Regions from separate parts of the Mesorhizobium sp. L2C066B000 genome, predicted to be linked through region 2. Evidence: riboswitches for the same ligand, from Rfam matches in the RefSeq annotation. Region 2 holds a riboswitch; the other holds the start of a gene.
The links. A riboswitch is a leader RNA that binds a small molecule or an ion and turns the genes downstream of it on or off. The one in region 2 is predicted to bind thiamine pyrophosphate.
Positions count from the first base shown of each region.

Region 1: linked by a shared signal. The riboswitch ahead of thiB (thiamine ABC transporter substrate binding subunit) and the one ahead of X733_RS148075 (YkoF family thiamine/hydroxymethylpyrimidine-binding protein) in region 2 are both predicted to bind thiamine pyrophosphate.

Region 1 is NZ_AYWZ01000027.1:13,985-32,865, forward strand. It holds gene X733_RS137460 (acetyl-CoA C-acetyltransferase) at 1-406, shown strand, start outside; gene phbB (acetoacetyl-CoA reductase) at 536-1,261, shown strand; gene X733_RS137450 (helicase-related protein) at 1,956-5,489, shown strand; gene X733_RS137445 (RNA-binding S4 domain-containing protein) at 5,565-5,951, shown strand; gene fdxA (ferredoxin FdxA) at 6,205-6,543, shown strand; gene X733_RS137435 (CarD family transcriptional regulator) at 6,970-7,551, shown strand; gene X733_RS137430 (amino acid ABC transporter ATP-binding protein) at 7,749-8,516, opposite strand; gene X733_RS137425 (ABC transporter permease subunit) at 8,513-9,193, opposite strand; gene X733_RS137420 (amino acid ABC transporter substrate-binding protein) at 9,331-10,104, opposite strand; gene X733_RS137415 (RNA polymerase factor sigma-32) at 10,502-11,359, shown strand; gene X733_RS137410 (M48 family metalloprotease) at 11,456-12,862, opposite strand; gene thiQ (thiamine ABC transporter ATP-binding protein) at 13,194-13,958, opposite strand; gene thiP (thiamine/thiamine pyrophosphate ABC transporter permease) at 13,955-15,553, opposite strand; gene thiB (thiamine ABC transporter substrate binding subunit) at 15,774-16,781, opposite strand; TPP riboswitch at 16,825-16,939, opposite strand; gene X733_RS137390 (thiamine diphosphokinase) at 17,102-17,761, shown strand; gene X733_RS137385 (ABC-F family ATP-binding cassette domain-containing protein) at 17,763-18,881, shown strand, end outside.
Region 2 is NZ_AYWZ01000008.1:146,610-158,870, forward strand. It holds partial or broken gene X733_RS1000000168245 (ABC transporter ATP-binding protein) at 1-49, opposite strand, end outside; gene X733_RS148080 (ABC transporter permease) at 46-888, opposite strand; gene X733_RS148075 (YkoF family thiamine/hydroxymethylpyrimidine-binding protein) at 1,144-1,752, opposite strand; TPP riboswitch at 1,743-1,855, opposite strand; partial or broken gene X733_RS1000000168250 (GSU2403 family nucleotidyltransferase fold protein) at 2,054-2,350, shown strand; gene X733_RS148065 (hypothetical protein) at 2,722-2,973, shown strand; gene X733_RS148060 (DUF2934 domain-containing protein) at 3,132-3,368, opposite strand; gene X733_RS148055 (hypothetical protein) at 3,461-3,676, opposite strand; gene X733_RS148050 (DUF1236 domain-containing protein) at 3,775-4,104, opposite strand; gene X733_RS148045 (hypothetical protein) at 4,446-4,748, opposite strand; gene X733_RS1000000168255 (hypothetical protein) at 4,909-5,238, shown strand; gene X733_RS148040 (hypothetical protein) at 5,626-5,847, opposite strand; gene X733_RS148035 (hypothetical protein) at 6,114-6,521, opposite strand; gene X733_RS148030 (hypothetical protein) at 6,676-6,912, opposite strand; gene dinB (DNA polymerase IV) at 7,146-8,387, shown strand; gene X733_RS1000000168260 (hypothetical protein) at 8,673-8,771, shown strand; gene X733_RS1000000168265 (hypothetical protein) at 8,830-8,928, shown strand; gene X733_RS1000000169650 (hypothetical protein) at 9,002-9,094, shown strand; gene X733_RS148020 (hypothetical protein) at 9,185-10,360, opposite strand; gene X733_RS148015 (DMT family transporter) at 10,505-11,386, opposite strand; gene X733_RS148010 (dihydrofolate reductase family protein) at 11,549-12,130, opposite strand.

The DNA.
Region 1 (18,881 bases), on a different contig from region 2:
GATGAGCGAGGCTGAAGCCACAAGGCGCGGCATCACCCCGCTGGTGCGCATCGCCTCATGGGCGACGGCCGGCGTCGATCCGGCGATCATGGGCACCGGACCTATTCCCGCCTCGAAGCGGGCGCTCGAGAAGGCCGGCTGGTCGGTCAAGGACCTCGACCTTGTCGAGGCCAATGAAGCCTTCGCCGCGCAGGCCTGCGCCGTCAACAAGGGCATGGGCTGGGATACGTCGATCGTCAACGTCAATGGCGGCGCCATCGCCATCGGCCATCCGATCGGCGCGTCGGGCGCCCGCGTCTTCAACACGCTGGTTTTCGAGATGCGCCGCCGCGGCGCCAAGAAGGGCCTTGCCACGCTGTGCATCGGCGGCGGCATGGGCGTCGCTCTGTGCGTGGAAGCGCTGTGAAAGAGAAGTGAGTAGTGAATAGGGAGTAGTGAATGGGGAAGAAGGAGCAGCGCGGCGGAATATCGATCCCTACTCGCTACTCCCTACTCCCTATTCCCTTCTTCCGACCAAAGGGAGGAAGAACTTTCAATGACCAAAGTAGCGCTCGTCACCGGTGGATCGCGCGGCATCGGCGCCGCCATATCGATCGGCCTGAAGAATGCCGGTTACACCGTTGCAGCCAACTATGCCGGCAATGACGAGGCAGCGGGGAAGTTCAGCGCACAAACCGGCATCAAGGCCTACAAATGGTCGGTCGCCGACTACGACGCCTGTGCCGCCGGAATCAAGCAGGTCGAGGCCGATCTCGGCCCGGTCTCGGTGCTGGTCAACAATGCCGGCATTACCCGCGACGCCATGTTCCACAAGCTGACGCGCGAGCAGTGGAAGGAAGTCATCGACACCAATCTGTCTGGGGTCTTCAACATGACGCATCCGCTGTGGGGCGGCATGCGCGACCGCAAATTCGGCCGCGTCATCACCATTTCCTCCATCAACGGCCAGAAAGGCCAGGCCGGCCAGGTCAACTATTCCGCCGCAAAGGCCGGCGACATCGGCTTCTCGAAGGCGCTGGCGCAGGAGGGCGCGCGCGCGGGCATCACAGTCAATGTCATCTGCCCCGGCTACATCGCCACCGAGATGGTCAAGGCGATCGACGAGAAGGTGCTGAATGAACGCATCATCCCGCAGATTCCGGTCGGCCGCCTCGGCGAACCGGAAGAGATCGCGCGTTGCGTCGTCTTCCTCGCTTCCGAAGACGCCGGCTTCATCACCGGCTCGACCATCACCGCCAATGGCGGCCAGTACTTCGCCTGAACGACAGCAATTTCGCCCGGTAGGACGGGCCGCCTTATGGCCCGTTTTTCATCGCCGGCCGGCGATGTTCCCCGGGCTGCGCGCGAGACATTGACCAGTTCCGGCACGCAAAGATTAACGATTTTTAGGCGCCCTGTGCAAACGCGGTTCGAAAGCTGTGAATTCTCGGTGGACAAGCTGTGGATAACACAACATGTTGGGGTGAACAAACCAGGAAAATCCCGCCATCGCTGATTCGTCACCCATTCGTTCCGGCTTTGAGCGGAACGTTAACGACCAAGGCCGAAAACCACCGGAAATTGGTTAAGGCCGATTAAGAAAATTCAACAATGTCATAATGTTGGCCGAGGCGTATCGGATCACGACGATGCCCCGCCGGCAAAGGTTAACGCCAATGGTCCCCTTGCAGGAATCGGGCCAGTTTCCGCGATTCAGCATATGGTGAGACTCAGGCTCGCAAAATCCACATGTAGCCGTGAACAAAAGCTGAATCTGCCGGAGTCACTGATTCGTCGCCGATTCGTTCCAGACTCGTTCCAACTGTTAATTGAGACCTCAACGACGAACCGTGGGACTGCCGGCCGGAACATTCCGCTTTCGCTTCGCGCCTGAAATCCCTATGTGTCGCCTGTCATACGCGCCACGCGAGGCGCGCTCCCGACAACCCGATGCAGAAAGCCTCATCTCCAGGCCGATGAACATCCAGCCGAAACACACCGAGCCGCTGATCCTGTCGGGCCGTGACGTGACTGCCGTGCTGGGTCCGACCAACACCGGCAAGACCCATCTCGCCATCGAGCGCATGGTGGCGCATGAGAGCGGCATTATCGGCCTGCCGCTCCGCCTTCTGGCGCGCGAGGTCTATGCCCGCGTCTGCGAAAAGGTCGGCGCCCACAAGGTGGCGCTCATCACCGGCGAGGAAAAAATCCAGCCGCCCGGCGCGAAATATTCGGTCTGCACCGTCGAAGCCATGCCGCGCGAGACCGACGCTGCCTTCGTCGCCATCGACGAGGTGCAGCTTGCTGGCGACCTCGAGCGCGGCCATATCTTCACCGACCGAATCCTGCACCTGCGCGGGCGCCAGGAAACGCTGCTGCTCGGCGCGGCCACCATGCATGGCATCCTGCAAAAGCTGCTAAGAGGCGTCTCGGTGGTGACGCGCCCTCGCCTGTCGCACCTGGCCTATGCGGGCTCGAAGAAATTGACCCGCCTGCCGCGGCGTACGGCCATCGTCGCTTTCTCTGCCGACGAGGTCTATGCCATCGCTGAACTGATCCGCCGCCAGCAAGGAGGAGCGGCGGTCGTGCTCGGCGCGCTGTCGCCCCGCACCCGCAACGCCCAGGTGGCAATGTTCCAGGCAGGCGACGTCGACTATCTCGTCGCCACCGACGCCATCGGCATGGGGCTCAACCTTGATCTCGATCATGTCGCCTTCGCCCAGAACCGCAAATTCGACGGCTACCAGTACCGCAACCTGACGGCGGCGGAGCTCGGCCAGATCGCCGGCCGCGCCGGCCGGCATCTGCGCGACGGCACCTTCGGCGTCACCGGCCAGGTCGATCCGCTGGACGAGGAACTGGTCAAGCGCATCGAGGGGCACGAGTTCGATCCGGTGAAGGTGCTGCAATGGCGCACCGCGCATTTCGACTTCGCCAGCCTCGACGCGCTGAAGCGCTCGATCGAAACCAACGCGCCGGTCGAAGGCCTGACGCGGGCGCTGCCGGCGGTCGATGCGCAGGCGCTCGAACATCTCTCCCGCGACGAGGACATCCGCGCGCTGGCTACCAATGCCAAGCGCGTGGCGCTGCTGTGGGAAGCCTGCGCGTTGCCGGACTACCGCAAGATCGCGCCGGCCCAGCACTCCGACCTGATCGCTTCTATCTACACCGACCTCGCCAAACACGGCCATGTCGACGAGAACTACATGGCCGAGCAGGTGCGCCGCGCCGATACGACCGAGGGGGACATCGACACGCTGTCGCACCGCATTGCGCAGATCCGCACCTGGACATTCGTGTCCAACCGGCCGGGCTGGCTGGCCGATCAGGCACACTGGCGGGAAAAGACGCGCGAAATCGAAGACAGATTGTCGGATGCGCTGCATGAGCGGTTGACGAAACGGTTTGTAGACCGCAGGACTTCCGTCCTCATGCGGCGCCTTAGAGAAAATACAATGCCTGAAGCCGAAATCAGTCCTACCGGAACCGTCCTTGTCGAAGGCCATCATGTCGGCGAGTTGCAAGGGTTCCGCTTCACCGCCGACCAGAGCGCCGGCGGCGAAGACGCCAAGGCCGTGCGTGCGGCAGCGCAAAAAGCGCTGGCCGCCGAGTTCGAGGCGCGTGCCGAACGCTTCGGCGCCTGCGCCAATGGCGACCTTGCGCTCGGCTCCGACGGCACGCTGCGCTGGATCGGCGCGCCGATCGGCACGCTGGTTGCCGGCGAGGACGCGCTGAAGCCGCGCCTGGTGCTTTTGGCCGACGAGCAGTTGACCGGCCCCGCCCGAGACAAGGTCGCCGCGCGCGCCGAGCGTTTCGTCAATTTCCAGATCGAGTCGCTGCTGAAGCCGCTGGTCGACTTGAAGAATGCCGAGCAGATCGCCGGCATCGGCCGTGGCATCGCCTTCCAGCTCGTCGAGCATTTCGGCCTCATCAACCGCCGCGACATCGCCGAGGAAATGAAGTCGCTCGACCAGGAGGGTCGCGCCGCCTTGCGCCGGCTCGGTGTGCGCTTCGGCGCCTACCACGTCTTCGTGCCGGCGCTGATCAAGCCGGCGCCCGCCGGACTGATTACGCTGTTGTGGGCGCTGAAGAACGACGGCAAGGACAAGCCGGGCTTTGGCGACGTGGTGCACGCACTGGCTTCCGGCCGCACCTCGGTGGTCATCGATCCTGCTTTCGACAAGAGCTTCTACAAGCTTGCCGGCTACCGCAATCTCGGCCGCCGCGCCGTGCGCATCGACATTCTGGAACGGCTGGCCGACCTGATCCGGCCTGCGACCAACTGGAAGCCCGGTCTGGGACAGCGCCCGGACGGCGCCTATGACGGCCAGTCCTTCATGGTGACGCCGCCGATGATGTCGATCCTCGGCGCCACCGCCGACGACATGGAAGAGATCCTGAAAGGTCTCGGCTATCGCGCCGAGCCGAAGCTGCCGGCAGAGGTCAAGGCGCGGCTGGAAGCACAGGACAACGCGGCGCGGGAAGCGGCTGCCGCCAAGCTGGCTGCGGACGCGGCTGCAAAAGCTGAACAGGCCAAGGCGGCGGAAGCCGCTGCAAGTGAAGCCGTCGCTGAAGCGCCGGCCGTTGGATCGGAGCCGGATGCGGTTGCCGCCGCTGAGCCTGCGGCTGAGCAGCCCGTCGCCGAAGCCGCAGCGGAGGCTGTTGCTGCGGACGCTCAGCCGGGCGCACCTCCCGAGGGTTCGGAGCCAACTGCGGCCGTTGAAGCCACCGCCGAAGCTCCAGCCATCGCGGAAGCAACGGCAGAGCCCGTCGCGGACGAGCAAGTCGAAGCTCGCGCAGAATTCGCGGAAGAAGCTCTGGCTGTTGCGGAAGCTGACGACACCGCTCCCGAAAGCGCCGACGCCCTTACCTCCCCCTCGATGGCGGAGGTCGCGGCGCAAAGCGACGCGGGTGACAGCGCTGACGAAGCAGATAGTGCAAACGATGCAAGTGCAACCGCAGACGCCGACGCTGCCCCCACCCCGGCGCTGCGCGCCGACCCTCCCCACGAGGGGGAGGGTGGAAGCGCTGAGCCTGTCCCCGAGGCCGAAGCCCCAAAGCCAATCTTGTTGTGGCGGCAGGGCCGTTTCGAGCAGCGCCCGCGCCATCGGCAAGACAACCGCAGAGACAATCGCCCGCGTAACGGCCAGGCTGCCCGCGCCGATGCGCCGGCCGACGCTGCCGGCGGACAGCCCGCAACGGGCGAGCGGCCGGCCTACCAAGGCCGGCGCGACCAGCGCGACGGTGCCGCCAAGCCACGCTTCGACCGTTCGAAGTTCAAGCCCAAGCCGCAGGCCGAGGGCGAACAGCGCCGCGACGGCAAGCCGCAAGGCGAGCGTCCGCGCGAGGGCCGGCCTGACTGGAAAGGCGGCAGGCCGGAAGGCAAAGGCGGACCGCAAGGCGCCAAGCCGGCTTTCCAGGCCAAGCCACGCGAGGAACGCCCTGCGCGCTTCGATCCGGACTCGCCCTTCGCCAAGCTCGCCGCCTTGCGCGACCAGCTGAAGAAGTAAGCTCTGAGCATGATCCCGAAAAGTGGAACCGGTTTTCGGACAAGATCATGCTCCAACAAGAAATAACTCACTGCGATGGTTGCTGAAGGTCGTCAGCGCATCGACAAGTGGCTGTTCTTTTCGCGCGCGATAAAATCGCGCTCGCTGGCGGCCAAGCTGGTTGTCGCCGGACGCGTCCGCATTAATAGCGACAAAGCAGCGCAGGCCTCCGATCTGGTCAAGCCTGGCGACGTTTTGACCATTACGCACGAGCGCCGCATTTTCATTTGGAAGGTGCTTGGCACCGGCGTGCGGCGCGGTCCGGCCGAGGAAGCGCGCACGCTCTACGAGGACATGTCCCCGCCGCCGGCCCCAAAAGGCGAGGCTGTTGCCGATGCCATTCCGGCGCTGCGCGACGCCGGCAGCGGCCGGCCGACCAAGAAAGAGCGCAGGCAAACCGACCGGCTGTTCGGCGAAGACTGAAGCCTTGGCCGGCTGCGCCATGCCGGCGGTCTGGAATTTCATTCCGGACACGCGGGCCCCGCCTGCAATGGCTGCCCTTGCAAGCGGCAGGCAAAGGCGTTACCTCACCAAAAAAGCCGCCGCATCGGCCCGAAAATCGGAAATCGATTTTTCGGAAGGCACGATGCGCAGATTCAAAGTGTCAGAGCGTACTTTATGCGTCCAAGTGGACGCACGTCGCTCTAGCAAGAACGGGACGTCCCGGAGCCGACCAATGACCTATGTCGTGACCGACAACTGCATCAAATGCAAGTACATGGACTGCATCGAGGTCTGTCCGGTCGACTGCTTCTACGAGGGCGAGAACATGCTTGTCATACATCCCGACGAGTGCATCGACTGCGGCGTCTGCGAACCGGAATGCCCGGCCGATGCAATCAAGCCCGACACCGAGCCGGGCCTCGACAAATGGCTGCAGGTCAACACCGAATACGCCGAGAAATGGCCCAACATCACCGCCAAGAAGGAGCCTCCGGCAGATGCCAAGAGCTTCGACGGCGAGGCCGGCAAGTTCGAGAAATATTTCTCCGCCGAGCCCGGCGAAGGCGACTGAGCACATGACGCTGGAATCGGAATCGATTTCGGAAAGGGTGATGCGCAAAGCAAAAAAGTGCGGCCTATTGGATCGTCATAACGCTGCGTAACGCGCCTCATACATTAACTGCCTTGACAGGCGGCGATGTCGCTCGACCTTCGCGTTTGCAGCAAAACCTTGATTCTTCCGACTTTTTGTGCTACACCAGTTGAAACATGCCGGTGACACAACGTCGATTTATGGCGCAAGCGCCCCAAATCACTGAAAGGTGAAATCCCCAATCGGACCAGAGCGATCTGGGCCAGGCAGTCGCTATGTATGCGGTTTGCCGGTCCCGGCTTTTTCCGATGGGTTCATCTGTTGTGCGGCTAACGATCGGTGTCCCCGGTCGCATGCGTTCGGACCGGCAGGCCGCCGGTGCCACAACAAGGAGTTCAGGGCGTAATGGCAACGATCACCCCGCAGAAGAAGTCCACCTCGGCACGCCACGGTTTCAAGACCGGCGAGTACATCGTCTATCCGGCACACGGCGTCGGCCAGATCGTCTCGATCGACGAGCAGGAAGTTGCGGGCCACAAGCTGGAACTGTTCGTCATCGACTTCCAGAAGGACAAGATGCGCCTGAAGGTTCCGGTCGCCAAGGCGACCTCCATCGGCATGCGCAAGCTGTCGGAAGAGGATTATGTCGAGCGCGCGCTGAAGGTCGTGCAGGGCCGCGCCCGCGTCAAGCGCACCATGTGGTCGCGCCGTGCGCAGGAATATGATGCCAAGATCAATTCGGGCGACCTGATCTCGATCTCGGAAGTCGTGCGCGACCTCTACCGTGCCGACAACCAGCCGGAACAGTCCTATTCCGAGCGTCAGCTCTATGAGGCGGCACTCGACCGCATGGCGCGCGAGATCGCGGCAGTCAACCGCATGTCCGAAACCGAAGCCGTGCGCCTGATCGAGGTCAACCTCAACAAGGGCCCGAAGCGCGGCGCCAAGGCCGACAATGAGGAAGCCGAGCAGGAAGAAGCTGCCTGATCGCTTTCACCGTCGAATTCATGAAAAACCCGGCCTTGTGCCGGGTTTTTGTTTTTACCCCCTTGTGGGGTTCCAAGGACGGGCGAGACCCGTGGCTCGCCCAGGCAGGGTCGCTGCGAAGCAGCGAGGATGGGGGACGACACCAGACCGCACCCGGACCTTCCGTCCGACCTCTTCACAAGGGGAACGTAGAAGGCTCAGCCGCCGGCTTCCTTCTCCGCCTCCTGCTTCAGCGTCGCAATAAAACGCTTGGTCCGTTCCCGCTCCGGATTGCTGAACACCACGGTGGACGGCCCCTTCTCGACGACGACACCAGCATCGAGGAACACCACCTCCTGCGCGATCTTGGAGGCAAGGCGAAGGTCGTGCGTGGCCATCACCATGGTGGTGCCTTCGCTGGCGAGCTTTCCGAGCACGTCGACCACTTCCTGCGCCAGTTCCGGATCGAGCGCCGAGGTCGGCTCGTCGCAAAGCAGCACTTTCGGCGACGGCGCCAGGGCGCGGGCAATGGCCACACGCTGCTGCTGGCCGCCCGACAGCGTTGCCGGCCAATCGTCCGCCTTGTGCGCCATGCCGACCTTCTCGAGCAGCGCCAGTGCCCGCTCGCGCGCCTTTGCCGTCGGCCATTTCAGCACCGTCACCAAGCCTTCCATGACGTTCTCGATCGCGGTGCGATGCGGGAACAGCTGGAAATTCTGGAACACCATGCCGGTCTGCAGCCGCAGGCGCTGGATGTCGCGGCTGGGGATCTTGACGCCGGGACGGAATTCCAGCGTCTCGTCGCCGATGCGCACCATGCCCGAGGTCGGGATCTCCAACAGGTTGATGCAGCGCAGCAGTGTGCTCTTGCCGCCGCCGGAGGGGCCGACGAGCGCGGTGACGTTGCCTTCGGCAATGGTGACCGTCACGCCCTTCAGCACCAGATTGTCGCCGAAGCGCTTTTCGATGTCGGTGAGGCCGATCATGAGCGCGCCTCCAGGAAGCCGCCATAACGGTTGAGCCGCTCCTCCAGCCGCGTCTGCAAGGCCGAAAGCACCGAGCTCATCGCCAGATAAAGGATCGCCGCCTCGACATAGAGGATCAGCGGCTCATAGGTGGTGGCGACGATGCGCTGCGCCGCCTGGAACATCTCCGGCACAGTGATGGCGGCGGCGAGCGACGTATCCTTGACCAGCGAGATGAAGGTGTTGGACAGCGGCGGCACGGCGACGCGGCCGGCTTGCGGCAGGATGGTGCGCCGCATCGCCTGGCTCCAGGTCATGCCGATCGAATAGGCCGCCTCCCACTGGCCCTTCGGCACCGAGCCGATCACGGCGCGGATAATTTCCGAACTGTAGGCGCCTATGTTGAGGGTGAATCCAATCAGCGCCGCCGGAAAAGCATCCAGCAATATGCCGACCGAAGGCAGGCCGTAAAAGATCAGGAACAGCTGCACCAGAAGCGGCGTGCCGCGAAAGATCCAGACATAGAAGCGGACCACGGCAACCAGAGGCTTGGGACCGAACAGCCGCACCAGGGCGACAACCAGGCCGACGAACAGGCCGAGTGCGAACGACAGCAATGTCAGCGGTACGGTGAAGATCAACGCCGCCCACAGCAGTGTCGGCAACGAGTCCAGCATCAGGTGTAGCCAGTGCGGCACGAACGGCTCCTCCTTCACAGACCGCCGCGGTGACGGCAGTGCGATTGTGTGCTTCTCATATCATGCGAAAAACGGCGAGCCGTCAAAGACGGCCCGCCGCTATTTGTCATTGCCGGCAAACCGCCGGGAGATGGTCTTTACTGCGAGACATCCTGGCCGAAATAAGTGTCGGCGATCTTCTTGTAGGTGCCGTCGGCCTTGATGTCGGCCAGCGCCTTGTTGATCGCCGCGACCAGCTCCGGATCACCCTTGCGCACGATGACGCCGGAATAGTCGGCGTTCTCTTCCTGCGCGGCGATCTTCACATTGGCGTCCGGCTTGTGCTTCTTGAAGTCGAGGAAAGACAGGCTGTCATTGATGGTGGCGTCGGCGCGGCCGGTGAGCAGCAGTTGGATCGACTGGTCGAAGCCGTCGGTGCCGACGAGTTCGGCGCCGTTGGTCTCGGCGAGCTTGCCGAAATTCGATGTCAACGACTGTGCCGACTTCTTGCCCTTGAGGTCGGCGAAGGTCTTGATGTCGGTGTTGTCGCCGCGCACGATCAGCACGGCCTTGGAGGCGATGTAAGGATCGGAGAAATCGTACTTGGCCTTGCGCGCGTCGGTGATGCCGACCTCGTTGATCACGGCGTCGTAGCGGTTGGCGTCGAGGCCGGCGATCAGCCCGTCCCATTTGCCTTCGAGGAACTCGACCTTGACGCCGAGCTTGTCGCCGATCGCCTTGGCGATCTCGACGTCGAAGCCGACCAGCGCGCCGGAAGCATCATGATAGGTGAAGGGCGCATAGGTGCCTTCGGTGCCGACTTTGAGGGTGCCGGCCTGCTTGATCTGGTCAAGATTGGCGCCGGCATGGCCTGATGTAACAGCCAGAACCTGAAGCGTTCCGGCGACGATGAGCGACTTGAGCCATTTCATTTCTGTGTGATCCCGTCCTTGGCCGGTGTCCGGCGCTTGTGAGAGCCGGAAACTGACAGATACAGCGCAGCAAAATAAGGAACCAGATTTCAAAAAAACGACGATCCAGAAATCAGATTCTCAAAGCAGCTCGGATCGGTGCCAATAGTCCCGATCTGCGGTGTCGATGCGCCCTGTCGGACCGCACAAAACAACCGCCATCGGCGGCGGAACCAATCCCCGGTGTGGCACGTTCATGGCTTGTTGTAGGGCGCCGCGTTTCCATTTCAAGAACCCTTGGCTGCGCTAGGCCCGAAGCAATTCCAGGAAAGTGGGAAAGCGGTTTCCCTCGGAATTGCGTCAAACAGAGATAACGGCCGCCAGGCCGTCCGAAAATGTCCGGGAGCAGGAGCGCGGCATGATCGAAGACACGGCAGGACGGACCATGGTCCGCACGGCAATGAAAGCCCCTTACCTCGAGCGCGATGAGGAACATGTTCTCGCCTTGCGCTGGAAGGAAGACCAGGATCAGCAGGCGCTGCATCAGATTACCGTCGCCCATATGCGGCTGGTCATCTCCATGGCTTCGAAATTCCGACATTACGGCCTGCCGCTCGGCGATCTGGTCCAGGAGGGCCATGTCGGGCTGCTGGAAGCAGCCGCGCGTTTCGAGCCGGAGCGCGAGGTGCGCTTCTCGACCTATGCGACATGGTGGATCCGCGCTTCGATGCAGGACTACATCCTGCGCAACTGGTCGATCGTTCGCGGCGGCACCTCTTCGGCGCAAAAGGCGCTGTTCTTCAACCTGCGGCGCCTGCGCGCCCGTCTTGCCAACGGCGCCGAGCCGATCTCTAACGCCACGCTCTACCGCGAAGTCTCGGTAGCCCTCGGCGTCTCCGAGGCCGATGTCGAGAAGATGGATTCCAGGCTTTCAGCACCTGACTCTTCGCTCAACGCACCCCTCGCCGATGAGGCCGGTACCACCGAGCGGATGGACTTCCTGATTTCGGACGATCCATTGCCTGACGAGGTCGCCGGCGACACCATCGACGTCGAACGGCGCCTGATGTGGCTGAAGACGGCGCTCCGCGCGCTCAATGCCCGCGAACTCAGGATCATCGAGGAGCGTCGGCTGACCGACGAAGGTGCGACGCTTGAGGCGCTCGGCGAGACGCTCGGCATTTCCAAAGAGCGTGTCCGCCAGATCGAGGCCCGCGCCATGGAAAAGCTCAAGCTCGCGCTGGTCAAGCAGAACCCCGAATTCATGGCAGCGTGAGATTGCCAGGAACAGGGGTACCGCCCCGAGTTATCTCAGAAAAGTTATCTCAGAAAAAAGCACTACGAAGGCTGGGGTTTCTGACGAAGACCGGCGCTATCTGTCCGTGACGATCTTGACCTTGTCGCCGGCCGAAACCGAGGCGCCCGGCGACATCGCGTTGAGCACGCGGAACAGATCGAGCTTGCGGTCGACGCCGACCATCTGCGCCGAAAGTGTGCCCATCGTCTGCCCGGCCTGTACCGTGACGACGCGGATATGCAGCGGCTTCAGTGCCGCTTTCTCGGCGGGGCTGAGCACGCGGAACGAACCGCTGACCGAGCGTGCCACCGGATCGAGTGTCGTGCTGGCCGAGGGGGCCGCTGTCAAAAGCCGGTAGACTTGGCCGCCGGCGCGGATCACCGCAATGTCGAACTGCCAGCCATCGGCGCCGGCGTGCGCTGTCGCCGCCTCGTTGCCGTCGATCGTCTCCTGGCGCACACTGGTCTCGTCGAGACCGGCCACCCAGCCGCTTCTGATGTAGTCGGTCAGCGCACGATCCTTGTCGATCGACACACCGTCGAAGCGGATCGCCATGTCGCCGGGACCGGTCGCCGTCACCGCCGCCGCCGAATTGTCGATGATGAAGCCGTCGGGCACCGTGAACGAAACGCCGAGGCCCGGATGCAGGAAGGTCTGGCCGCGCACATAGCCCTCTTCCGGCGTGTCGCCATAGAGCAGGCCGTCTATCCCGGCCAGGAAGGAATCGCGGTCGCGGGTGCCGATGCCCGGCGCGCCGAACTGGCGGGCGTGGCGCTGCGCCAGATCAATTCGCTGCGGCGTGTTGGGGTGCGTAGCCAGGAAGTCGAGGCTGGCGTCGGTGGCGCCGCTGATCGAGCGGAAATCGGTATAGGCCGACATCGACTGCAGGAAACGCCCGGCGGCATAGGGATCGTAACCCGCCTCGCCGATCGATTTGATGCCGATCGCGTCTGCCTCCAGCTCCTGGTTGCGCGAGAACTGCGCCAGCCTCAGCTTGCCGCGGATCAATGCCTGCTTGGCGGTCGGACTGTCGCCCAGCACATCGGAGACCACCTTGGTCGCCAGGCCTTCCTCGGCCTCGAGCTGCTGTCGCTGCAGACCGTGATTGGCGGTGACGTGGCCCATCTCATGCGCGATGACGGCGGCGAGTTCGGCCGAATCATTGGCCAGCGCCAGCAGGCCGCGGGTGACGTAGAGATAGCCGCCCGGCAGCGCGAAAGCGTTGACGTTTGGCGAATTGAGGATGGTGATGCGATAGGTCTGGGTCGGATTGGCCGACACCACGGTCAGGCTGCCGACAACCTTGGCCACCATGCGCTCGAGCTTGGGATCGGAATATTCGCCGCCATAGGTGGCAAGGATGCGCGGATGCTGTGCCTTCGCCAGTTCGGCAAGCTTGCTGTTGGCGGCGACATTGTCGACCGTGATCGGCTTGTCGGAAGGCTGGAAGCCAGATTCCTGCACTTCGGGAGGCGTGAACATCTGGCAGCTGGCCAGCGCCACGGCAAGGCCGGCCAGCGCGAGGAAGCGCACCAGCGGTCTGCGTTTCAAAGTGTCAGTGCCGGTCGGCAGCACGGCGTTCCTTCAGCTCTCGGCGCATGATTTGGACCGGGGTCCGCGCCAGCGAAAAATCGGTTTTCGTTGGCAATCCTGCACACATCAAAAAACCTACAGCGTTTACGCATCCGGCCGGATGCGGCGCTGTAGGGGGCAAATCACGGCTCGTGCCGGACCAGTACTAAGCGGACCTAGCCACATCAGCTGGACCATGGCAAGCAAGCGCCACATCACCTGTAGCCGGTTTGGTCGTAAATTATGTCCGCTTCCGGGCAATATCGCGTGATCCGCCCGAACTTGCGCCGATATAGCGCCGAAACGCTTCAGGGCCAGTGCCGTCGAAAAAATCGGCGGCAGGTCCCGTCGCGGCAACCCTGCCATTGTCCAGAAAAACCATCTGCTCGCCGATACGGCGAGCGTCTTCCGGCTGATGCGTGACGAACAGCACCGTCATCGCCCGCTCGGCATGAACGCCGGCCACCAGGTCGAGCATGTCGTCGCGCAGTGCTGGCCCGAGCGAAGCGAACGGCTCGTCGAGCAGCAGCACTGGCCGGTCGCGCACCAGAACGCGGGCGAGCGCTACGCGCTGCCTTTCGCCGCCGGAGAGTTCGCGCGGCAGGCGCATCTCCTTGCCGGCCAGGCCGACGCGGTCAAGCGCCTCGGCGATTGCGGCGCGATCGGCGTCGGTCAGGTTGAGCGATGGCGAGCGGCCGAGCCCGACATTCTTCTCCACCGAGAGATGAGCAAACAGATTGTTTTCCTGGAATACCATCGACACCGGCCGCGCCGAAGGCGGCTCGGCGCCGACATCGGCGCCGCCGATCAGCACACGACCGGACTCCGGCGTCTCGAAACCAGCCACCAGATTGAGCAAGGTCGATTTGCCCGAACCACTTGCCCCCATGATGGCGGTGATCTTAGATGTATGGAATTCGACATCGAACAGGAATGACGTTTCGCCATAGCTGAACGAGACCTTGTCCAGCCGGACAGTCGTGCCTTTCTCCACAGCGGACGTCACGATCTCTCTCCCCGTCCCAGCCAGTCTGCCGCGACCACCAATGCAAGGCAGACCGCCCCGAGCAGCAAAGCCAGCCCGGCAGCATCGGCCGTGCGATAGCTGCCCATGCGCGCCAGCAGGAGATAGGGCAAGGTCTGTACCGAATCGCTGCCGAACAGCGCGATGACGCCGAGATCGCCGAGCGACAGTGCCATGGCGAAGGCAAAGCCGGTGGCCAGCGGCCGCCGGAGCGATGGCCAGTCGACCAGAAGCAGCCGGTTCCAGCCCGCAATGCCGAGCTGCGCGCACAGCTTTTCGTGGCGCTCGCTCGCCGCATCATAGGCCGGGCGCATCGCGCGGATGGCAAAGGGCATCGCCATCACCGCATTGACGATGACGACCATGACCGGCGCGATGGCAAAGACATCGCTGACCGTGCGCAGCAGGAGAAACCAGCCGGCGCCGATGACAATGGGCGGCACGACGAGGACGAAGCCGGCGCCGGTGTCGGTGGCATGTTCGAGCAATGAACGGGCACTGGACCGGCGGCGCAGCGACAGTGCCCGCCGAGCCATGATCAGCGACAGCGACAGCGCCACCGAAAGTAGCGCCGCCGAGAGGGCGAGACCGGCGCTGGTCAGGGTCGCCTGACGCACGGCACTCTCGCCCGCCAGCCGGCCGAGATCGGCGCCGAGGCCGGACGCGACGGTGGCCGCCATTGGTCCGGCGACGAACAGCAAGGCGAGCACGATCAGGACGGCGTTGAACGCTGTTTCTGCTTTGCCGGCCAAGTGATAGCGGCGCGGCGCGACAGGCAAATTGGCGTCGCCGGTCACATTGGCGCCGAGCCGCGTCAGCGCCAGCATGACGGCGAAAGTCAGCGCGATCTGTAGCACCGTCAGCGTCACCGCTCGCGCCGGATCGAAGTCGAAACGCAGCGCGTGATAGATGGCGACTTCCAGCGTCGTCGCCGCCGGCCCGCCGCCGAGGATCAGGACGATGGTGAAGGAGGTGATGCAAAGCATGAAGACAAGCCCGGCGACGCCCGGCAGCGAGGCGCGCAGCACCGGCCACTCGATCAGCCGGAAGGCTGGCCTCGCCCCCATGCCGAGCTGGCTCGCCAGCCGCCATTGATCGGCCGGCACCGTTCCCAGCGCTTCGAGGAACAGCCGGGTGGCCAGCGGCAGGTTGAAGAAGACGTGGGCGACGAGGATGCCCGACAGCCCATAGATGTCGGGCCAGCTCTGGCCACCGATCGCGGCGAAATAACCGGCGCGGCCATAGAGCGCCAGTATTCCCAGCGCTCCGACAATTGCCGGCAAGGCAAGGGGCACAGTGAATAGCTGCAGGATGAAGCCGCGTCCGAAGAAGCGCGGATGCCGCGACAGCGCCCGGGCGACGAAGAGCGCCGGTACGGCGGAAAGCAGAGTCGAGAGCGCAGCCTGCCAGAGCGTGAAGCGGACAACGCGCAGGAGATAGAGGTCAAAGGCGGACGCGGCGCCGGAAAGGTCGTGCGCGCCTTCGCGGATAAGGCCGGCGAAGGCGCCACCGATCAGCAGCGCGATTGCCGCAAGCGCGACAATGCCGGCCGTGATGCGGGGGTCAGAGCGTTGCACTCTTTACCGGGCGTCGCGTTCCTTCGCGCCCCCCTCTGTCCTGCCGGACATCTCCCCCACGAGGGGGGAGATTGGCGGTTTTAGCGCTCCGCTCATTCCTGCAGCTTCGGAGATTGGCGAAAGTCAACGTAAAGGCCAATCTCCCCCCTCGTGGGGGAGATGTCCGGCAGGACAGAGGGGGGCGCCGTAGAGCACTCATCTTTTGACTATACAGCCAAATCTACTTGCTCATCACCGCCAGCCATTCATCCACCCAGGCCTTGCGATTTGCCGCGACCTCTTCCGGGCTGAACAGCAAGGTCTTCGCCGGCTTGACCAGCCTATCAAAAGCCGGATTGAGCGGCTTGTCGGTTTTCCCGGCCGGGAACATCCAGTTGGTCTCCGGAATGACATCCTGGAATTTCGGCCCGGTCATGAAGGCCAGGAACTTCGCCGCCAGCGGATTCTTCGCGCCCGTGGTGGTGATGCCGCCGACCTCGATCTGCAGATACTCGCCTTCCTCGAACGAGGCCGCCTGGTAGCGCCCGGTGTTCTCCGCCACCATGTGGTAGGCCGGCGACGTCGTATAGGAAAGCACCATCGGCGCCTCGCCCTTGGTGAACAGGCCGTAGGCCTCGCTCCAGCCCGGCGTCACCGTCAGCACTTTGCCCTTGAGTTTCGCCCAGGCTTCCGGCGCCTTGTCGCCATAGAACGACTTAACCCACAGCAGCAGGCCAAGGCCCGGCGTCGACGTCCTCGGATCCTGGATGACGATCTTGTCGGCGGCATCGCCCTCGACCAATTCCTTCAGGCTCTTCGGTGGGTTCTTCAGCTTCTCGGTGTCGTAGACGACGGCGAAATAGCCATAATCGTAGGGCACGAAAGTGTCGTCGCTCCAGCCGCCCGGCACGTTGTTTTCAGCCACCGCGCCATGTGGGACAAACAGGCCGGAAGCCTTGGCTTCCGCGGTGAGGTTGGTGTCGAGGCCAAGCACGATATCGGCTTTGGTCGACGCACCTTCGAGCTTGACGCGATTGAGCAACGCGACGCCGTCGGCCACCGAGACGAAGTCGACGCTGCAGCCACACTCGGCCTCGAATTCCTTCTTCACCTGGGGGCCTGGACCCCAGTCGGCAGTGAAACTCTCATAGGTATAGATCGTGAGTTTTTCCTGCGCGCACGCAGGGCTTGCCAGTAGCGAAACAGCAAGCCCAAGCGCTGGGACAAGACGGGACAAAAAAATGCGCATCGGCGCCTCCTTCATTCGTGTTGAAAGGAATTGAGGCGTCGGGCTGTCCGAAGCGTCTAATCCCTCCGCCGGTACAAACCGGATCAGGTTCAGCGGGTTGGCGAGACTGCCTCTCAGCCGGTCCGCGAAGATCGCGTCCGGCACCCCGTTAGAGCGTTTCGACACATAGGCCCGGCCAAGGTGCCACGCAAGTGGAAGTTTGCCCGAGCGTGATCCCGGAAAGTGGAATCCGTTTCCGGAAAAAGATCATGCTCCAACAAAGAGTGACGGTGCCGCTCGGCCTTCCGTTTCGTCGGCGGGGCTGGTAAGGGCCAGCGGATATGAGCACATTCACCATCCTGCTTGGCGGCGATCTCGTCCGCACGCCGCGGCTCGACCGCCAGGTCGCGGGCACGCGCGTCATCGCCGCCGACGCCGGCATCGATCATGCCCGCCTGCTCGGCGTGATGCCGGAGCTGTGGGTCGGCGATTTCGATTCCGTGCCGGCGGACCTGCCTGCCGATCTCGCCGCCGTGCCGCGGGAGGTGTTTCCTCCCGAAAAGGACAAGACCGATGGCGAACTGGCGATCGCGGCGGCATTGGAACGCGGCGCCACCAGCCTGGTGCTGGCCGGCGCTTTCGGCGGCAAGCGCGCCGACCACGCCTTCCTCCATCTGGCGCTCAGCCTGCGGCTGGCCGAGGCCGGCACAAAATTGCTGTTGACCAGCGGAGCGCAGGAAGGCGCCCCTCTGCTGCCTGGCAAGGCCGGCTTCGACTATGCCGACGGAACGCTGTTTTCGGTGCTCGGCTTTTCCGATCTTTCGGGCCTCACCGTGTCCGGCGCGAAGTGGCCGCTCGACCATGTCGAGGTCGTGTTCGGCTCGTCGCTGACCATCTCGAACGAGGTCAAGTCCAACACGACCGGGGGCGGCCTCGAAATCGCGCTCGGCCATGGCCGCGCGCTGCTGCTCGCCCACCCCTACCCCTTGCCTGAAAGCTGACATGGCCCCGCCCCTTCTCAACCTCGACGGCATAAGACTGACCTTTGGCGGCACGCCGCTGCTCGATGGCGCCGAACTGACGGCGTCCGCCGGTGACAAGATCGCGCTCGTCGGCCGCAACGGCTCCGGCAAGTCGACGCTCCTGAAGATTGCTGCTGGTCTGATCGAGCCGCAAGACGGCGAGGTCTTCCGCCAGCCTTCGGCAACGGTGCGCTATCTCCCGCAAATGCCCGACATGGACGGCTTTGCCAATGTGCGCGCCTATGTCGAGGCCGGGCTTGGGCCTGCCGACGATCCCTACCGCGCCACATATCTGATGGAGCATCTCGGCCTCGCCGGCACGGAGAACCCCAACGATCTCTCCGGCGGCGAGGCGCGCCGCGCAGCACTTGCCCGCGTCATGGCGCCCGAACCCGATATTCTGCTGCTTGATGAGCCGACGAACCATCTCGATTTGTCGGTCATCGAATGGCTGGAAGAAGAGCTTGTCCGGACGTCTTCGGCGCTGATCGTCATCTCGCACGACCGTCGCTTCCTCGAACGCGTCTCGCGCGCCACTGTCTGGCTCGACCGTGGCCAGACCCGCCGCCTCGACAAGGGCTTTGGCCATTTCGAGGAATGGCGCGACCTTGTGCTGGAAGAGGAAGAGCGCGAACAGCACAAGCTCGGCCGCCAGATCGTGCGCGAGGAGCATTGGCTGCGCTATGGCGTGACGGCTCGCCGCAAACGCAACATGCGCCGCCTGGGCGAACTGCAGACCATGCGCCAGCGTTTTCGCGGCCATCGCGGCGCCGAGGGCTCGGCGACCATGGTGGCCAGCGACGCCGCCGAATCCGGCAAGCTGGTGATCGAGGCCAAGAACATCGAGAAGAGTTTTGGCGACCTGACCGTGGTCAAGGGCTTCTCGACCCGCATCCAGCGCGGCGATCGCGTCGGCCTTGTCGGGCCGAACGGCGCCGGCAAGACGACGCTGTTGAAGATGCTCACCGGCGAGATGAAGCCCGATGCCGGCTCGGTGCGGCTCGGCACCAATCTGGAAATCGCCACGCTCGACCAGAAGCGCGAGGCGGTCGATCCGGCCGAGACCCTGGCGCAGTATCTCACGGACGGGCGCGGCGAA
Region 2 (12,261 bases):
CAAGCGCGCCGAAGTTCTTCCTGATGTCCCGGAGTTCGAGCCGCGTCATTGACGGTTCTCTTCTGCAGCTTCAACCTTGCCGTCGCGGCTTTCGCTCCCTGCATTCTCCCAAGGCATGGCGAAGCGCTGGACGAGCACCGCAATGGCGAACAAGACAAGCGTGAGCGCGGCGCTGACGGCGACCGCGGCGAGCACCAGATCGGGCCGAAAGTTGTTCTTGGCATTGAGCATGTAGATGCCCAGCCCCTTCGCCGCCCCCGCATATTCGGCGAAGATCGCGCCGACGACGGCGTAGGTGATGGAGATGCGCAGCCCGGCGAAGAAATAGGGCAGCGCCGAAGGCAGGCGCGCCAGCCAGAAGATGCGCCAGCGCCCTGCCCCCATGGTGGCGAGCATCTGCGAAATCGCCTTGCTGGTCGCGGCAAAACCCTCGACCAGCGCCACCATCATCGGGAAGAAGGTAACGAGCGCCACAAGCAAGATTTTTGGCATCAGCCCGAAGCCGAACCACAGTACGATGAGCGGCGCAATCGCGACCAGCGGCAAGGTCTGGCTGACGATCAGCAGCGGAAACAGCGCGCGGCGCAGCGGGGCCAAGAAATCGACCAGCGCCGAAAGCACGAAGGCAGCGACCAACGAGCAGGCGAAGCCGGCTGATGTGGCGCGGATGGTGGGCAGCGTGTTGTCGGCAAGGGCAGCGCGATGCTCCCAGGCCTGCTGCAGCACGCGCGACGGCGCCGGCAGCATGGTGGGCGCAGCGCCACCATAGCGGGCGTAGAGCTCCCACGCCGCGAGGAGCAGGGCGGAGGCGCAGGCGGCGGGGATGGTCTTGGCGATGGCTGCGGCTAATCTCCCCCCTCGAGGGGGAGATGTCGCCGAAGGCGACAGAGGGGGTCGTCTCGCATAGAGCGCCCACGCCTTGCCGATGCGAAAAGGACGTCGGCGCTCCACGCGCTGGGACCCCCTCTGGCCTGCCGGCCATCTCCTGCTCGAGGGGGGAGATTCGTGGGCATCGCGGTCTTCGCCAATCGCCAATGGCTCCCCTCCTCTCTGTGCTGAGGGGTCAGAGGCATCTCCTCCACGCAATGGGTCAGATAAACCAGCCACGGCAATATCCTCAAGGAACGACGCTTGAGCCGCGGCTCAGACGGCGCTCGGGCTGTTCGCCGAGATCGTGATGTCGAGGGTGACGTGGCCGGCGCCGGGGCCGAAGCGGCAGAAGGCCTCGTTGAGCGTGGCAAACACGGCACCGGCATCGCCACGCAATTTGGTGCAGAAGTTCTTTGAGCGCTCAAAGACGCCGGACTGTTTCAGGAAATCGATGCAGCCGTAGATCTCGTCCATATGGTCGCCCGTGCCCATAACGTAGAGCGAGAACTGCGCCGCCACCGGCTGGCCGGTCGACGGCGTGGCCTGGACAGCGCGGATCGCGGCGATCTTGCGCTCGTCCAGCGGAATGGCGGGGCCGCCGGTCTCGTCGGAGCGGCAGATCGGATCGTCGGGCTCACCCGGACAGCCGCGCGAGACCGCCGCCGAAAGCACGCAGTGCTTGCCGCTTCTGGCCGCCGCCACGAACAGGTCGCGCATAGCGGGAAACAGCACCTCGGGCGGCCCGACCGTAAGGGTCGAGATGTCATCGGTTTCGATCCGCAGCCGGTCGCGCCACGGATCGAGCGCGCCGAGCGCGCCGAGGATGACGCCGACGAAATCGTCGGTCATGGGATAAAGGGAAATCTGTGCGCCTGAAAACATCGCCCGCCTCGCTCCGCTGGTATTATCCAGATCAGCTTTAGGGTCCGAAGGCTTGCCGCCCTCATCTCAGCCCCGACGATACGGAGCACCCCTGTGGATGGGCGGGTTAAAGCATTGTTCGAGACATTGGGGAAGCCGTTTGTTGAGGCACTGCGGCAAAGTGTTTTAGGCCAGACGTGCCGGGCGCCTGGGCGTTAACAGACGACTCGTCAGTTCGTTGCGTTATAAGGTTTCCACGAACTTCTTATAACTGCGTTGGAATTCAAGCTGATAAACGTAATTATAAGAAAACGGCAGAGACTCCGCGCAGCCCTTACGGTTTCTGGATTTCCTTATCCGCGACCCCATCCGGACTGTGCTCCTGCATCGCTCGGGCTTGCCTGTGCTGGTCCCCTCGCCCCAGCGCCACGCCATCCACAAGCTGATCGTCGCCTCGCGACGCGGGCCGAGCGCTGGCGCCAAGCGGGAGAAGGATCTCCATCAAGCGCGCCTGCTGACCCAAGCGCTCGAAGCCACACGTCGCCAGGACGACCTTGCCTTCGCCTTCATGGAAGCGTGGGACAAGGGCGAAAACTGGCGCGAGACGATCCGGCGCGGCCTGAACCTGTTCGACGCCGACACGAGGGAAAACAGTCAACACCATCCTGGGGAAATCCCTCCGCGAAATTGGTGCGACTCCTGAAGGATTCACGATGCGGGATTAGCTGAAGCGACCGCTGCTATATTCATTTCCATCGTCCCAACTGTACGAAATTGGCTTGACGCTCGTTCGTACATAAAGTACGATATCTCTTTTCGCAGAGAGGAATGTCCTTGAGCACAGCGAACCATGTTGCCTTCGCCGATCTCTCTCGTCCTTTGCTGTCACCCCCGTCATTGCCGCCGCCTTTATTGCCGCCCCCTTTGTTGCCGCCCCCTTTGTTGCCCTTGTCATTCGATCAGTGCGAACGCCTCGCCGGGGCCTGGCGAATGGCCAGCCAGGACATCGCCGACGACATCCGCTTCATCCGCCAATATCTGAAAGTCGTTGCCGAGAAGGACGAGAGGCTGTCGACCGGCACCCTTGTTCACAGCCGCGCCTATGTCGAGGCCTGCGCCGGCTGGCTGCCACAGACTGTAACGCGCTATCTGCGCCACCTGCGCCAGATCACCGAATGCGAACTGGCCATGACAGCTGCCGGGATTCGCTTTGCGCTGTCGAGTTATGCCTGGGAGGCATGAGGGCGGCTGTCGCCAAACACAAGGAATTGCGCTGCCCGTCGCAGGCGCAATTCGTCAGGTTGAGAGGCTCGGGCGCGCCTGAACGGCGGGCGCCAAGGATGGCCCGGCCAGCGAATTCCGGCCTTGCTTATTTCGACTGGCCTTATTTCGACTTGGCCTTATTTTGATTTGGCTTTGCCGGACTTTGCGGCAGGCTTCGCGGCCTTTGGCTTGGCGGCTGCCTTGGCGGGCTTGGCGTCAGCTTTCTTCGCCGCCTTTTTGGGCTTGGCGACCGCGCCATCGACTTCAGCCGTGGCCTGCTCCCAGTGTTCCTGATGCGCGCCTTCAGGCCGGCCGGCCTTTTCCCAGATCTCGTGCGCGCGCTGGCGAATGCGGTCCTGTTTGTCGTCCGTCACTTAAGCCTCCGTGGTTGGGTCCGGTCGGTTGGTCCAGATTCCACGAAAACATTAGCCGAAAATTCGGCCGGCGTCTTGAGTGACGAGACATCTCAGCGCGGGTCGGAAATCACCGCAACGCCGAGCAGCGCCGCTTTCTTGACGATCAGCCCCGCGAGGTCGGCATCCGAACGATCGGTGCCGGTGCGCTCCCGCAGGAGCGCGATCGCTTCCTTCATCGATAACAGCGCCGTGTTGCGCTCGGCCAGCAACTTGTCGCAACACGCCGCAACATTGGCGGAGTTCGGGGTCTCGACATGCGGCAACATGGCAATTCTCCTTTCATCATGTTCGTCATTCGGCCCTGCCGCCCTTTTGGGAAGAACGACAGGGCCGTATCACCGATGAATGGTTAGGTTGTCGAGCGTTACTCGACCACCTCGACAATCCTGCGCGTGCTGGGGTCGACCAACACGGTATGGTTGTCGACGACGGCGTATCTGTACTGAACGTCGGGAACCTCCTGCAGCTCGACAGTGTCAGGCAAGGCAGTGCCGACATTCAATTCGACCCCGAGCAGATTGACCGAGGCAAGCGGATGTTTCTTTACGTACTGGTGCACGACCGTGCGCTGTTCCGGGGTGATGATCACCTGCTGCTGTGCCGGCTGCGTGACGATCACCTCGTCGGCGGCGGCAATGCCGATACCAGCGATCATGGCGAGCCCGGCGACGGCGGGAATAAGGATGGTTTTCATCTTCGTCTCCTGTCGTTGTTGGCGAGCTCCGCCGTGTTCCCGCATGAGGCGAAAACAGCGCAGATCGAGGTGGCGGGCTCCTGGAGGCAAACGCAGCCGGTACGGTCTTGTTCCGCAAGCGGAGACTAAATTGATCGGCTTCCCGGTCATGCCAGCAGAACCCGCACCCGCAAGATTCGCATTGAAGCACAATCCCTCAGGAGACCTTCGACATGGATGATGCACGGCTCCAATTCCGGTGGCGATTGCGGCCGGCGCCGGCATTGATTCGGTGACCGCGTCGCCCGGCCCAGACCGGAACCGACCGCCTTCGTGCCACGCCGTGAAGTTTCAAGCAAAGGTCATTGCTTCGGCGGCTGCGCAGGCACCTCGCCAGGCTTGATCACCGGCGTCTTGCCCTGATCCGGCGGCGGCTGCGTCATATCCTGGTCACCACTGGGCGGCGGCTGCAGCACGCCGCCGCAGGGACCGAGCGTGCTGGTCGATTCGCCGCCGCCATTGGCGACCGGCGGCTTCTGACCATCGTCCTGAGGCTGCGCCTGGCAAGGCGCGGCAGGGCCGTGCTGGTCGCCATTGTCCTGCGCAGCCGCCGGGTCGGCCAGCGCCAGGAGCAGCACGCATGGGATGAGGGGGAAAGTCTTCATGGTCCAGCTCCTCTGGATTCATCTCCTTGGCAAAACAGACTAGTCCTTGGCAAAGCAGACTGGCGGCAATTGGTTCCACGGAGATGGAGTGGTTGCCGGAACCTGACAGCCGGAAATGAGTTCCACCTTCTCGACGCAAAGCCGCCAGGAGGAGGCAATCATGGAAGAACGAAACAGAAAACCCAATGACGAGGTCGAGGCGCCACCGAGCAAAAACGATGCCCGCGACAGGATCGCCAATGACGAGGTGGAAGCGCCGACGCCGCGCCGGCAGGATTGGGATGCGCTGCGTGGCGCAACGGTCCTGCCCGACGGAGCAGATGAGGAAAGCCTGCCGGACACCACCGGAGTCGAGAAGGAAGGCGAACTGCCCGAGGAGGATGACGACAACCCCTACCAGGACAGTGACGATGCCTTGCCCGACGACGCCGAGGAAGCCGCCATTGGTCACGACCTGGCGAGGCGCGGCGGCCCGTTCGACGAGGTGTAAGGGCAGCGGCCGCGGACGTTCGAGAGGTTTCCCGGCACGTCCACGCCGTCACCAGTTGGACCTAGCATGAGCTGAAGGCGATGCCGGAGCATCGCGATTGATATTTCGAAGGATCCGGCTGGTCGGATCCTTCGTTTAAGGCGCCTTGGCGGTTTGTTAAATTTAGCCCTTGTGGTCAAGGACTGGGCGGCGACGGCGACACACCTTCGACAGCCGAGAAGCACGAACGCGAAGCCCATATTTCAAGCGCCGTCGAGGCCGCTCGCCTGAAATCTTCAAAGTGCGCAAGAAATCCCCGCCGCGGGCGGTGCAGACACGCTCCGGCATCGCGGCGCTGCGAACCGGGCCATCGACCGCCGGCACTTGAGTGCCGACGGGCTCTGACCTTCAATTCGACCCGGGATCGCCGAGCGCCTCGGTGACGAAGGACGCCGCGATCAGGTCGTCGGCGTCGAGGCGTAGGGAGCCTTCGACACCTCCCATGATGGCTGCGACCTTCTGGAAGGTCTGCATCTCGTGTTCAGTAACGCTGGCGTCTCGCATCCTGGCTTTCAGATCGGCGATGCGTCGGCCCAGTGAGGCCGACGTTCCGATTTCTCTTTTCGACATGGTGGCCTGCTCCTCCCCCAACCCATGCTGTGGACGTACTCAAGGCTGCCTATATATAAGGCAGCGCGAATACAGTCGCCGCAACGCGCGATATCTGGGAAGGTTCCGGCGCCAAATAGTCACGAAATAATACGTGGTGGGACTCGGGTATGTTAAGCGCCGACGCGGCGATAGACACCGCAGCCAGCGGCTGCGGCCATCGGCTTGGCCAACCCGTGTCGCGGGTCGCGAATGCGGGTCGGACTTTGATCGCCGCGCGCGAACAGTCAGCGAGAGGCCGGAACCACGCCGGACACCGAGCGCGCCGTTTCGGGCGAAAACACCACGAAAGCAAAAGCCAGAACGGCAGCGGCGACGATGAGCGAGCCGCCGGCGACGATCGGTTCAAGCGCCGGGTTTCCCTGCAGCATCACATACAGCGCCGGCAGCATGATCACCAGGCCGAGTGTGTAGAGCCCGTAGTGGATCATGGCGATGCGACGCGCCGCCTTTTGCGGATTGAGCGCGTAGTAGCCGCCGAAGATGGCGCTCGTCACCCAACCGAGCAGATTGATATGCGCGTGCGCCGGAAAAGCGGCGTGGTCACCCGAGATCGCCATCTGCAGGCCGGCCGCAATCCCCAACATCAGGAACAAGATGGCAGTTTTGAAAAAGAGTTCTGAAACCCTCGGCATGTCATTTCTCCCCCTATGCGGTCTGCGACCGCTTGCGACCTGGAGAATACACCCACGCGCAGAACTTTTCCACGCCCCGGTTATGGGGCCATGCCTGCACAGCTTTTTGCACGCTGTTCGACTTTTCTGGCTGCCATAACCCGGCGCCGCCCCGCTACGGCGTCAGCAAGATGTCGGCGCCCGCTCGCTCGTCGAACACCACCGCGCAGCCGCGCCCCAGCGCCACTGCCGACAGCGCGTTGGCCACCGTCTCGTCCGGCGATACGAAATCACCGGTCAGCACTCGCAACTCCTCCACCGCCCTGGCCATTGACACGCAGTGCCCGGCAACGCGATCGCTCGTGCAGGCGTCAATGACGCTGACGAGGTCGATCATCTCGAACTGGCCCATACCGGCCTCCACAAAAACAGCGTCCCGTCGCGGATATGAACGCCGAGGCGAGAGACAATGTTCCGCAGGTCCGATGCCCAGGCGGAGCACTCGACAGCCCGACCTGGAACGGGCCGGCCGGCGACAACCGCTTCGCTTGACAATAGGCCCTGTTTGTTCTCTATTTGTTCGGCAAAAACGCCTCTCACAACAGACGCGGCTAATGCTGCAACGCCGCAAAGGGAACGGTCGGGATGGAGCCCACCATCCTGCATGCGGATCTCGACGCCTTCTACGCCTCGGTCGAGCAGCTGCTCGACCCGGCGCTCAGGGGCAAGCCGATCGCCGTCGGCGGCGGCGTCGTGCTTGCCGCCTCCTACGAAGCCAGGGTTTTCGGCGTGCGCGGCGGCATGCCCGGACGACGCGCGCGCGAGCTTTGCCCCGGACTGATTTTCGTCGGCGGCCATTTCGCCGACTATCAGCGGCTGGGCGACGCCGCCATCAAGGTGCTCGACGATTTCACGCCGCTGGTCGAGCGGATTTCCATCGATGAAGCCTTTGCCGACGTCGCCGGCTGCACGCATCTGTTCGGGCCGCCGGCCGAGATCGCCGCCACGGTGCGTCGGCGCGTCCGGGCAGAGCTCGGCCTGCCGATCTCGATCGGCGTGGCGCGCACCAAGCATCTGGCCAAGATCGCCTCGCAGGTGGCCAAGCCCGACGGGCTGGTGGTGGTCGATCCGGACACCGAACTTGCCTTCCTGCATGATCTGCCGGTCGGGCTGATGTGGGGCGTCGGCCCGGCGACCAGAGCGCGGCTGGCCGAGATCGGCATCGAGACCATCGGCCAGTTGGCAAAGACGCATGGTGGGGCGCTGCGAAGATTGCTCGGGCCCGCCGCCGGCGAAAAGCTGTCGTCGCTGGCATGGAACCGCGACCCGCGAAAGCTCGAAACCCACAGGCGGTCGCATTCCGCCGGCGCGCAGTCGGCGCTTGGCAGACGGCCGGCCGAGGCGCGTATCTTCGGACCCGTCCTGCTGCATCTGGCAGACCGGGTCGCCAGCCGGCTCAGGGCGAAATCACGGCCCGGGCGCACGGTGACGGTGCGCGTGCGTTTCGCCGATCTGCACGCTGTCACACGCTCGCTGACGCTCGAGCAGCCGATTTCGGCAACCGCGATGCTGGCCGAAATCGCCGGGGAGCTGGTGCGCGGCGTGCTGGCCGCCAACCCTCGGGAGAAGACCATCTCGCTGCTGGCGATCTCGGTGTCGCAGCTGGAAGAAAGTGCCGAGCTGCAGCTGGAGCTGCCGCTCGGGCTTGCCGATGAAAAGCAGCGGCCCGGCAGCAGGCAAGGCCTGGCGCGCTTTGGCGCCGACCGCGCCATCGACAAGATCCGCCAGCGCTTTGGCAGAGAGGCTGTCGGCTATGGCGCCGTGGCGCTGGAAGCCCGGCGCTCGGTTCCCGATGCCTTCCGCGAACTGGCGGAGAAGGAACTGTGAGTGCGGCGCGACGGCAAGGCCAATGTTTAGGCTGGGCCAGTCCGCGCTGCATTGCCGCTCTGTTTGAGCAGGCCGACCAACCAGGCCATACCCGCCGCAGTTTCGGACATTTTTCGCACCGCAACCCGGCCACGCCATGCACGCCCAAGAACAACGCTTTGTCGATGAAGGTGGACTTGCAGTTAGTGCATCGGGACCAAGAAAACCCGGGGCGGGACGACGGCGCCGCGAAGGTTGACAGTGCCGATCCGTCTGGCATTATCGCGTAAGCTCGGAGGATTCACTATGAAGAAAACCTATTCGAAGCCTGTTCTGGTCAAAAAAGGCAAGCTTTCGCAGGTTACGGCGCTCGCCAATGGAGCGGGTTCCGGCCCGATCGAGTGAAGTCGTTGAGTCGGCTGTCGCCTGATCTGGCGGCCTCGCCTGACACTGGAGATGCGGCATGAAGAAGACCTATTCGAAGCCGGTGCTGGTCAAGAAGGGCAAGCTCTCGCAGGTTACAGCCGACAATGGTAACGGCTCCGGGCCGGTCGCCGTCTAGCAGCCGATTATCCGACGCCTCGTGCCGTCTGGCCGGGAACAGGGCTTTGGGTGCCCGACGTGGAGAGTGGAAAATGAGGAAGACCTATTCCAAGCCAGTGCTGGTAAAAAAGGGCAAGCTCTCGCAGATCACCGCGAACGGCGCTTCTGCTCCTATTCCGGGCTAAACTCGTTCCCCGGTAGATCGAGATCCTCCTGGCAGAGTCGGGCGGCTTGATCGTTTCCGGAGCATGATCTCCCGCAGGCGGCGGGACCGTTCAGCGCACAACCACCAGATCGTCGAGCACTAGCTGCCAATAGTGGCTCGTGGAGAGGCGTACGCGCGTCACCGCCGCCAGCATCGGCGCATAGTGGACGGGCGCCAGTGCCGACAGGACGATCGTGTCGCTGGCGATCAGCCGGTCGCCAAGCCAGCTCTCGACCAGTGCGGTTTCGCCTTCGGACTTCAACCATGCCGCCGTCAGCATCACGGAATGGAACCCGAACGGTTTGTCGCTCGAGAATTCGGCCGGGTGTCCGCTGCTCGTATAGCAGACATGGTCTCCCGAGATATTGCCGTTGACGTAGCCTTCGCTGCCTTCGGTATGATCGCGCGCCAGTGCGTTCAGGTTGAACCAGGTCAACCCGGCATAACCGGACGGCACCTTGCGTAGGCCGCGCGTGGTGACATCGTCGAAACCGATGGCCTGCAAGGACGCGGCGCTGTCGACAGCCGCGTTCTCGGGCGACAGCAGGCCGAGCTCGGTCGGGTAGGCGGACAAGGCCAGTCGTCGTTCCATGCCATCGCCGGTGACTTCGATCGCGTCGGCGTCATCGGGCAGATCGAGACGGAAGCCAGCCCCAGCACTTAGCGGATGCACCGCCACCTCTTGCCCTTTCGCCATCACCGAGATGCTCGCCGAAGCACCGTCCGCTACGCGGCCGCTGAGCCGGCGTATCGCAAACAGGCCGACCGGCTGCAGCATTGCTTCCGAGGCCAGCCCGGTGGGCGAGCCCGGCAGCGGCCGGAGGTGCTGCGACTGGACCTCGTTGGCGCTGCTGGAGCGCCAGCCGGGCGGAACCGACACGGTGAAGCGGTAGCTGCCCGGCACATGGATGGGCGCGGCGCGACGTTTCGTCGACGCCAGGAAATTGGCAAAGCCGCCGCGGTTGCTCCGCGCCGCGGCGACGAAGCGGCCGTCGCCATCATGCAGTCTGACCATGATGCCGGCCATCGGGCGGTCGCCGAGCCCGTAGCGGCCGTCGCGATCGGCATCGAAATAGACAAAGGACGAATGATTGAGCTTGCCGTGGTTGCCCGACCAGTCCCGGCGCACGGCGTAGTCGTTGGCCGGATCTTCACGAAGCCGGGCTCTGAGACGAGACCGCGCCAGCCGCCAGGCGAGAGCCGCAACGACAGCGGCGAACCCGACAAGGAGTATTGCCTTGATCACGGACGGCTCAAGCAATGCTGTCGGCCCTGCTCATCTGGATCTCCTGCACATACATCGATCCATATATCGATGCTGCAGGCGCTTGAGCAACCGGACACGGGACCGGCGGACATGGCGTCGGCCTCATATACCCATCTCGGGCAACTATTCCGGCGACGGCACCGGCGGCTTGGTGGTCAGCGCGGCGCCGAAGGCGGCGACGACCACGGCGGCGACGCCCGCGCACTGCAGCGGGCTCAGGGTCTCGTGCAGGAACAGGAAGCCGGCCAGCGCGCCCAGCGCCGGCTCCAGACAGGTCAGCGTGCCGTAGAGCCTGGCCGGCATCCGGGTCAGCGCCACCATCTCCAGCCAGAACGGCAAGGCGCTGGAGAACAGCCCGACCAGCAGCGCGCTGACCAGGATCGCGGGTGCGATCAGGCCGGTACCCGCCTCGGCGAGGCCGAACGGCAGGGCGAGAGCAGCGGCAATGACCAGCCCGTAAGCCGTAGTCTGGCTGCCAAGCTCGGCGCCCGCCTTTTGCGCAAAGACGATGTAGAGCGCCCAGCAGCCGCCGGCGGCCAGCGCCAGCATCACGCCGATCGGGTCGAGTGCACTGCCGGAGTGGATGAAGGGCGACAACAGCAATATGCCGGCAACGGCCAGCACCACCCAGACGAAGTCGGTGGCGCGCCGCGACGACAGCGTCGCCACGAGCAGCGGGCCGGAGAATTCGAGCGCCACCGCGACGCCGAGCGGAATTCTGGCGAGCGCCGCATAAAACAAAAGGTTCAGCGCCGCGAGGTTGACACCGTAGGCGATGAGCCAGGGCAGCACGGCGCGCGACGGCCGCACCCGCCACGGCCTCAGCACCGCCGCCAGCATCAGCGCCCCCACGACCAGCCGCAGCGCCGTGGTGCCGTTGGCGCCAATCAGTGGAAACAGGCCCTTGGCGAAGGTGGCGCCGATCTGGATCGACACCATGGCGCCAAGCAACGCGCCGATCGGCAAGGCCTTCGCTTCAGCTACGGCAATCGGCGTCGACGTCAATTCCAGTCCCTCCGCGCACGACCAGCAGGCCGTAGCGCAGGCCGGAGATAGGGATAAAGGGCCTGGCTGTCGTGTGGCACGAGCGGGCTGTTGATAGGGCAAGGGTGGGAGGCGAACGCCGACGCATTTCCTCTCCCCCCTCCGGAGGGAGAGGAAAAGAAGCTAGCTCGCCAGCCCATACACCAGGCTCACCCGCCCATCCGACAGCTGGCCGACCTGGCGCAGTTCCAGTCCGTGCCGGGCGTGCACCGTGCCGAACAGCGCCTTGCCTTCGCCGGCGAGCAGCGGATAAACGATGAGCCGCATTTCATCCACTAGCCCCGCCCCGATCAGGCTGGCGGTGATGCTCGCGCCGCCCATGAGGTAGATGTCCTTGCCGGGCTCGCGCTTCAGCGCCGCGATGTCGTCGAGGCTGCGCAGGAAGCGCGTCGAGGCCCAGGCGGCCGAAGTCATGGTGTTCGACAGCACATAGTGCGGTGTCTTGGCGGCAAAGCGCGCCCATTCGAGTTCGGCCGGGTCGACCAGTCTGCCGGTCATCGGCAATGGCTGGTCCGGCTCGTTCTGTTGGATCGCGCTCCAGTAGCGCTCATAACCGGCATACATGACGCCGCCGAGCAGGCAGGCGTCGATCCCGGGCATCAGGCCGTATTCCTCCGACCAGTTGTCGACCCAGTCGGCGAAGCCTTCGGGGCCTTCGATCTTGCCGTCGATGGAGATCTTCATTCCGGTGATCAATTTACGCATGACTTCCTCCTTCGGGCTTGCGGGATGCAAGCACGTTGCCTGGTTTCATTTCTGATGGCGCGCCGCGGTGTCTGGCGAAGGCGCGTGTTTCGCCGGCCCTTGCGCCGGCATCCGACGGAAGGGATCGATGG